Regions from separate parts of the Rhodoferax sp. GW821-FHT07F03 genome, predicted to be linked through region 2. Evidence: predicted binding sites of a transcription regulator. Region 2 holds the regulator's gene; the other holds the start of a gene.
The links. Region 2 encodes sigma-54, which starts transcription at its own class of promoters, with help from an activator protein. Its sites were predicted from a motif close to TGGCANGNAANCTGCTTT; they were not measured.
Positions count from the first base shown of each region.

Region 1: the regulator sigma-54 is predicted to act here: its motif matches at 2,387-2,404, upstream of AC07R0_RS12535 (pilin).

Region 1 covers NZ_JBWKQM010000007.1:197,458-201,631, reverse strand. The annotation lists gene AC07R0_RS12550 (Stp1/IreP family PP2C-type Ser/Thr phosphatase) at 1-607, shown strand, start outside; gene AC07R0_RS12545 (FHA domain-containing protein) at 654-1,334, shown strand; gene AC07R0_RS12540 (3',5'-cyclic-nucleotide phosphodiesterase) at 1,451-2,230, shown strand; gene AC07R0_RS12535 (pilin) at 2,440-3,048, shown strand; gene tfpZ (TfpX/TfpZ family type IV pilin accessory protein) at 3,128-3,895, shown strand; gene AC07R0_RS12525 (PglL family O-oligosaccharyltransferase) at 3,892-4,174, shown strand, end outside.
Region 2 covers NZ_JBWKQM010000010.1:78,193-82,366, reverse strand. The annotation lists gene AC07R0_RS16405 (THUMP domain-containing class I SAM-dependent RNA methyltransferase) at 1-851, opposite strand, end outside; gene AC07R0_RS16400 (RNA polymerase factor sigma-54) at 957-2,534, opposite strand; gene lptB (LPS export ABC transporter ATP-binding protein) at 2,542-3,294, opposite strand; gene lptA (lipopolysaccharide transport periplasmic protein LptA) at 3,303-3,926, opposite strand; gene AC07R0_RS16385 (thiol:disulfide interchange protein DsbA/DsbL) at 4,045-4,174, opposite strand, start outside.

The sequences.
Region 1 (4,174 bases), on a different contig from region 2:
GTGGCTGTTAGAGGCAGGGTCCCAGGCGAGTGGCCGGGATCTTCGCCGCGCCATGGATGCTTGCGTGCACAACGCCAATTTGGCGGTGTACACCGCAGCCAACGTGAATGAGCATTACGCGGGCATGGGCACGACCTTGGTGGTGGGCATCTTTCAAGATAGCCGCGTGCTGGTGGGCCATATCGGCGATTCACGGTGCTATCGTTTTCGGCGCAATGTATTGCAGCAAATCACCAAGGACCATTCTTTATTGCAGGAGCAACTGGATGCAGGACTGATTACGCCTCAGCAGGCTGCGACGTCCAATAACAAAAATTTGGTGACACGTGCCTTGGGGATAGATGACAGCGTGCTGCTGGAGGTGCATGAGCATGGGGTGGAAGAAGGTGACCTGTACCTGATGTGTTCGGACGGGCTCTCGGATATGGTCGATGATGCGCCGATCGCACGTATCATGGAGACCGACGCTCCACTTGCGCAAAAGGCCAGACAGCTGATTAGCATCGCCAATGCGCATGGTGGGCGAGATAATATTACGGTCCTGCTTGTCCAAGCGGTGGCCGGCGCCAAGAAGCGGGGACTCGTATCCCGGCTATTGGGAAGCTAGATCCATTCACAGGTGCCAATTCCATGAATAGACACGGTAACTGACCATGCCAAAACTGATTGTTTCAATCGACGGCGTAGTCATCAAAGAGGTGCAGTTGACCAAAGACCGCACGACGCTGGGCCGTAGGCCGTATAACGATATCGTGATCGATAACCTGGCGATCAGTGGGGAGCATGCGGTGGTACTGATGGTGGGCAATGAAGTCCATCTGGAGGACTTAAACAGCACCAATGGCACTTACATCAACGGTAAGGCTGCCCGCAAGCAAATTTTGCAGAACAATGATCTGATTGAAGTCGGCAAATACAAACTCAAGTTTGTGGGTGACGGCATGGATTCGGGTTTCGAACGCGGCATGGCTTCTCGGCCCAGCCCTTTGGCCGGTGGTGTTGGTCAGCAGGTGCGTCGTGTGTCGCACCATTCGGCATCCATGCCGCTGGTGGGGGCTGAAATAGCGCCGCACATTACGGCCGCCATACGCGTGTTGTCCGGTGCAGCGGCAGGGCGTGAAGTCACCTTGACCAAAATAGTAACGACTTTGGGTAAGCCAGGCATTGCTGTTGCTGCGATTACGCGCCGCCCGCACGGCTATGTTGTGGTGCATGTAGAAGGTGATACCCAGCCCGTACTCAATGGCAGTGCAATAGGGGCCACGCCGGTGGCGCTGAAAAATGGCGATCTCTTGCAGCTGGCTGGCACACAAATGCAGTTTGTGCAGCCTTGACAAAACCGGTGTCTGGTTGAAGCATGGGCACCGCGCTGCTTTAAGAAGCCTACTTCCGTAGCTGACACCGATGGGATGGCGCGGCCCATTTTCAAAATGAATCAAAGGGTCTGGTCATGAAGGTCCGTGTGCTGGGATGCTCTGGTGCTATTGCCAAAGACTGCAGAACCACGTCCTTTTTGGTTGATTCTGATGTCTTGATTGATGCCGGTACCGGCGTTGGCGATCTCACATTGGATGAAATGTGCGCAGTCAATCACATCTTCCTGACCCATTCCCACTTGGACCACGTTGCAGCGCTGCCCCTGATGGTGGATGCTGTGGCTTCTCAGCGAACTGGACCTTTTCAGATTTATGCGCTGGCCGGCACCATTGCCGCGCTCAAAGCGCATATTTTCAATAATGTGATTTGGCCGGACTTCAGCGTGATTCCCTCAGAGGCTGAGCCATTTATCCGTTTCAACGAAATCAGCCTGGGCCAGATAGTGCACGTTCGTGACAAGCGCATTGAGGCCTTGCCTGCCGTACATTCTGTGCCCGCCGTGGGTTACGCCGTATCCGCAGATGGGCCAAGCTGGGTATTCACAGGCGACACGGAGCGCAACCCCGCATTCTGGCTGCGCTTGGCGCAGCTGGATGTAGCCGCTCTGGTGATTGAAACTGCGTTCAGCAACCGCGAAAAAGATCTGGCCCGCCGTAGCCTGCACTTGTCCCCTGCGACCTTGGCGGAGGAACTTAAATGCATTGGCGAGCAGCAGTTCCCGATTTTCATCACCCACACCAAGCCGTTCGAAACGAAGTTGATTATGGATGAGATTGCGCAGTTTGACGGATCGGGTCGTCACGCTCCGCATGACATTCGGTGGTTGAAGGCGGGGCAGGTTTTTGAGGTGTAGTAGATGACATCTTTTGTGCGTCAAAAATGTTCGACTCTATCGGTGCAATCTTTGTAGGATGACAAAAATGGCAACCTCAAACTTTGAAATCAGCAAGAATGGGCTGCACTTGAGAAAACCGTGACGGATTACACAGAAGATTGCGACCCGGCAGATTGGCACACTACGTGCACTACTTAACCGTCTCAACACCCACTCTTGGAGTTTTTATGAAGCGTTCTTTGCAAAAGGGTTTCACCCTGATCGAACTGATGATCGTGGTTGCGATCATCGGTATTTTGGCCGCTGTGGCTTTGCCTGCTTATCAGGATTACACCGTCCGTGCCAAAGTAACCGAGGGTCTTACTTTGGCTGGTAATGCTAAAAGTGCGGTGGAGGAAAACGCCCAAAATGCTCTGCCATTTCAATCTGGTTGGTTAACTCCCGCTGCTACTCCCGTTGCTACTGTTTTATGTAATGGTAGTGCTGGCGCTCTCGCATTGAGCAAAAACGTTGACAGCATTTGTATTAATGGAACGACTGGACAAGTCACTATCCTGTACAGCGCACTTTTAAACGGTACTGGTGTTGCTGTTGGTGTTCAGTCTGACCTGGCTATCTCACCAGCAGCACCAGCTACTGCCGGTGCTGCACCTACTACGGCGCTGTCTGGAACTGCAACTTCCTCAACCATTCCTGCTGGCGCGATTGTTTGGGTTTGCGGTGGTACTGTGATTGGTGCTTCTGCGGGGACGCCAACATTTACAGCCAACCCACTCACTCAGACCGCGGCCTCTGGCACTTTGTTGGCAAAATACCGCCCAGCTTCTTGCCGTTAATAGACCAAGTTCGTTTGTTCTAAAGGAGCCTTCGGGCTCCTTTTTTGTTAGCCCTTGTAACCTTACATCTCTCGAAAAAATGCTGGATTTAGCCCGTTACCGTGTTGCAGCCCAAGCGGCAGGAATCCATTCCCTCTGTAGTGTGCTGGTAGCAGCCCTAGCGGCATGGGTGGTGTTAGGGGTCTGGTATACCTACCCTTACCGCGAATTGTCGGGCGGGCGAGAGCTTTTTTTGTTAGTGGTGTCGGTGGACGTGGTGTGCGGTCCGCTGCTCACATTTGTATTGTTCAGCCCTAAAAAACTTCGCAAAGAGTTGTGGATGGATTTGGGCTTGGTTGCGCTGATTCAGCTTACGGCGCTGGCTTACGGCATGTGGACAGTGTGGCAAGCAAGGCCGCTTTATCTCGTGCACGAGGTAGATCGTTTCAGAGTCATTTCTGCCCCAGATGTAGCAGCGGAAGAACTTGACGCATTGCCAGCACACTTGAAACCCAAATTTTGGTCTGGCCCGCAACTGGTAGACATTCGACCTCCAAAGAATGCAGAAGAACATAACAACGTGCTTTTTGAGGCCGCCACAGGTGGTCGTGACTATGGTGCGCGCCCTGGGTTTTACATTCCCTACGACGGCGCGGCTGGCTTGAAATCGCTGCAGCGCGCCAAGCCGCTAGAGCTGTTTTTACAAAAGCAGCCCACGCAAGAAGGCGCTGCCAAGGCGCTGGCTGCAGAAAAGGGCGCTGACCTTGCGCAATGGCTGTACCTTCCTGTGGTCGGTCGGCAAGACTGGGTCGCCGTGCTCGACCAGCAGGGGCAGATTCGGGGCTTTTTGAAAGGCGACGGCTTTTGAAGCTTCGTCAGATCCTGACCAGCGCGCTGGTCGTTATTCCGTGGCTCAACCCCTTCGCCCCCGGCCCCACGTCCGCCGTAGTGCCTTGGCTCACAGCCTGCTGCGCGGTGGCTTGGGTGCTGGCGCTGCAAGCCGTCAGACCTGTTGGTAGTGCGTGGCCACGGGTTGCAGCCAGCACATGGCTGCTGGCAGGCGCACTCAGCTGTGCTATCGGCCTAGTTCAGTATTTCGGCCTGAGCGCGCAATTGACGCCTTGGGTGAATGCCACCCCGCTGGGCG
Region 2 (4,174 bases):
ACCACGCCGCTGACGCCCGCGCGCTCGGCATTGCGGGTGGCGAAATCGACCATACGGAAGGCCACATCGCTACCGAAGATCTGCGTCTCCGGCTCGTGCTCGGCGGCGTGGGCCTGCTCCTGAATGACGCTCCACACATGGGGCTGGAAGGGCAACAGCTTCTCAAAGCCAAAGCGGCGCAGGCTGCCGGGCGCAATATTGCAGGCGATCTGCGCGGCCTCTATGGCAATGGTGCCGCTGCCGCAGCAGGGGTCGTACAGGGGCGTGGTGCCATCCCAGCCGCTGGCGGCGATCATGGCGGCGGCCAGGGTTTCCTTCAACGGCGCATCGCCCTTGTCTTCACGCCAGCCACGTTTGAACAGCGCGTCACCCGAGGTGTCAATGTAGATGGTGGCGCGCTCGGTGGTCAGGTGCAGGTAGATGCGCACATCGGGCCACTGCACATTCACGTCGGGGCGCACGCCGGTCTTGAAGCGGAAGCGGTCGGCCACCGCGTCCTTCACTTTCAGCGCGGCGAAGTTCAGCGAATTGAGCGGGCTGTGCTGCGCCGTGACTTCGATCTTGAAGCTTTGCTTGGGCGTGAACCAGATCTCCCAGGCCACGTTGCTGGCGGCTTCGTACAGGTCTTTTTCGCTGCGGTATTCGGTGTTGGACAGCTCGATCAGCACGCGCTGCGCCAGGCGGCTGTGCAGGTTCAAGCGCATCGCGTCGCGCCAGGAGGAGCGCACCAGCGTGCCGCCCCGCATCACCCGCAGGTCTTCGCCCTGCAGGCCGGTAATGCCGTGCACCTCTTCGGCCAGCAGCTCTTCCACGCCGGCGGCGCAGGGTAAAAATAATTGGAGTTGGTTCATATCGTTATTTCCATGGTGTCACGCTACGCAGCCTGGGGCAAGCGGGGCGAAGCTCTTTCCTCCAGCTGCGGCATACCGTGCACGCGGCCTGGGGGAGAGCATGTTCTACAGCGCTTTGCGCAGGTTCGTGGGGGCTATGCGCAGCGCTTCGCGGTACTTGGCCACGGTACGGCGCGCGCATTCAATGCCCTGCTCTTTCAGCATGTCGGACAGCTGGCTGTCGCTGAGCGGCTTCTTTGGGTCTTCGGACGAGACAAACTGCTTGATCAGCGCCCGCACCGCGGTGCTGGAGGCGTTGCCGCCGGTCTCCGTCCCCAGGGACGAGCCGAAGAAATACTTCAGCTCGAAGGTGCCGTAGGGCGTGGCCATGTATTTGGCGGTGGTCACGCGGCTGATGGTGGACTCGTGCAGTCCCAACTCGTCGGCGATCTCGCGCAGCACCAGAGGGCGCATGGCCAGCGCGCCGTGGCTGAAGAAGTTCTTCTGCCGCTCCACGATGGCGTTGCTGACCCGCAAAATCGTGTCGAAGCGCTGCTGGATGTTCTTAATGAACCAGCGCGCCTCCTGCAGGCGCTGCTGCAGTGCGGCGTTGTTCGATGAATCCTTGCCGCCCCCCTTGTGCTGGCGCAGCGCATTGGCGTAGATGTCGTGCACGCGCAGGCGCGGCATGACCTCGGCATTCAGCTGTACCCGGAAGCGGGCCTGGGCGCCGCGCCCAACCTTGACCACGATCACGTCGGGCACCACGATGTTGCGCTCCACATCGACAAAGCGCCGCCCCGGCTTGGGCTCCAGCCGGGCGATCAGCGCCATGGCAGCCTTGATATCGGTCTCGGTGGCGCGGCACAGCTGGGCCAGGCGCTTCACGTCGCGCCGGGCCAGCAGGTCCATGGACTGGCGGCAGATGCGCATGGCCACCTTGCGCGCCGGGTCATCGCCCAGCACGGGCTGCAAACCCTCCAGCTGCAGCAACAGGCATTCACCCAGATGCCGCGCGCCCACGCCCGCCGGCTCCAGGCTTTGCAGCAGGCTCAGGGCCACCGTGAAGCGGTGTACCAGCTCTTCCACGGCCTCGGCGTCGTCGCCCGCCAGACCACGCGCCAGGGTTTCGAAATCGTCTTCCAGGTAGCCGTCGTCGTTCAGCGATTCGATCAGAAAGCGCAGCGCTGCCTGGTCCACCTCCCCCAGCCGCAGGGCCAGGGCCTGGCGGTGCAGAAAGCTGGTCAGCGACTCCTGGTTGCGGGCCAGCTCGGTGGCGTCCATCTCGCCGTCTTCACCCAGGTTGTTCTGGCGCGCCGGGGCGTCACCGCCCCATTCGCTGTCGTCGGGTTTGATCTCGGAAGTGCCATCGCCGTCCCAGCTGGTGTCGTCACCGCCAGTTAAAGGGGATTCGGCATCATTTGGGGCTTCTGCGCTGGATTCACTTGCGTATTCAGCTACAGAACTTGTAGCAATTTCAGCCTCGCGCTCCCCTGTGCTGACCGGCGTGTCGGACTGGGCCAGGCCGAACTCCTCGCGTGCAGCCTCGTCCATATTGCGTTCCAGAAACGGGTTGTCGTCCAGCATCTGGTCCACTTCCTGGCTCAGTTCCAGGGTGGACAGTTGCAGCAGGCGGATGGACTGCTGCAGCTGGGGCGTCAGCGCCAGATGCTGTGAAACGCGTAGGGATAAGCCTTGCTTCATCGGAGCATCACATCTTGAAATGTTCGCCGAGGTAGACGCGACGCACATCGGCGTTGTCCACGATCTCGGACGGCGTACCCTCGGCCAGCACATTGCCGTCGCTGATGATGTAGGCGTGGTCGCAAATGCCCAGCGTCTCGCGCACATTGTGGTCGGTGATCAGCACGCCGATGCCACGCGACTTCAGGAAGCCGATGATGCGCTGGATCTCGATCACCGCAATCGGGTCGATACCGGCAAAAGGCTCGTCCAGCAAAATGAAACGCGGCTGGGTGGCCAGGGCACGGGCGATTTCCACGCGGCGGCGCTCGCCACCGGACAAGGCCATGGCCGACGAATCACGCAAATGCTCCACCCGCAAATCCTGCAGCAACGCCGTCAGGCGCTTTTCGATCTCGGTGCGGGTGAGGGACTTGCCGGCCTCGTCGTGCTGCAATTCCAGCACGGCGCGCACATTTTCTTCCACCGTGAGCTTGCGGAAAATCGAGGCTTCCTGGGGCAGATAGCTCAGGCCCAGGCGCGAACGCCGGTGGATGGGCATGTGCTCCACCGACTGGCCGTCGATGGAAATATGCCCGCCATCAGCCCGCACCAGGCCCACGATCATGTAGAAGGAAGTGGTTTTGCCCGCGCCGTTGGGGCCCAACAAACCGACCACCTCGCCTTTTTTGACGGCCAGCGTCACGTCTTTCACGACCTTGCGCTTGCCGTAGGCTTTTTGCAGATGGCGCGCCTCCAGGCGGCTTTCTCCCGACTCCACCACCGCCGTCACTTCTTCACGCCCTCCAGCGTGGTGGTGGAACGCAGCACCGGGGCTGGCCCGGCAGGTGCCGCGCCGCTAGCAGCCGACGCTGCAGCCTTGGGTGTCAACATGGCGCGTACGCGGCCATTCTGGCCACCGGGATTGCTGCCGGCTGTGCCGCTGTCCACGGTGAATACATCGGTGGTGTTGTCGTAGACGATCAGTTCGCCGGTGATTTCGTCATTCACCTTGCTGCCGACCAGACGGCGCAAAATGGCCCGCTTGATGAAGCGCACGTTGTCCAGCTTGCTGCTGTACTCGATGGTTTCGCCCTCGCCTTCTATGTATTCGTCCAGGCCGTCGCGTTTTTGCTTGAAATACGCCAGCTTGCCCGGCTCCGCCGTCACCACGCCGAACTGGTTGCCCTCGGCATCCTGGCGCACATCGACGCGGGCGCCACGGATGATGATGGTGCCCTTGGTCATCACCACCTTGCCGGTAAAGACATTGGTCTGCTTCAGATCGTCATAACGCGCCGCGTCCGCCTCGATATTCATAGGCTTGAGTTTGTCGGCTTTTTCCGCGTGGGCCGCTCCGCCTAGACCGACGAAACAAACCACGAGCAGTGAGAGTAGGGTGTTGATTTTCATAGAGGCACGAATCTTGCAATTCATTGTAACGGCCCCTCACCCCGAGTTGGACGTAGCCAGAAAAAAGCCCGCTGACGCGGGCTTTTTCATCTCTCCGGCCTTGCCGGCCATGCCGGAATCAGGCTTTCTTGCGCTGCTCGGCCACCAGATATTCCACAACAACCAATGCACGCGGCATGGTTTGCGCCTGGCTGCCATCGGTGTAGAACTTGCCGGCCACGCCCAAAGCGGGCACGCCCGCGACCTGG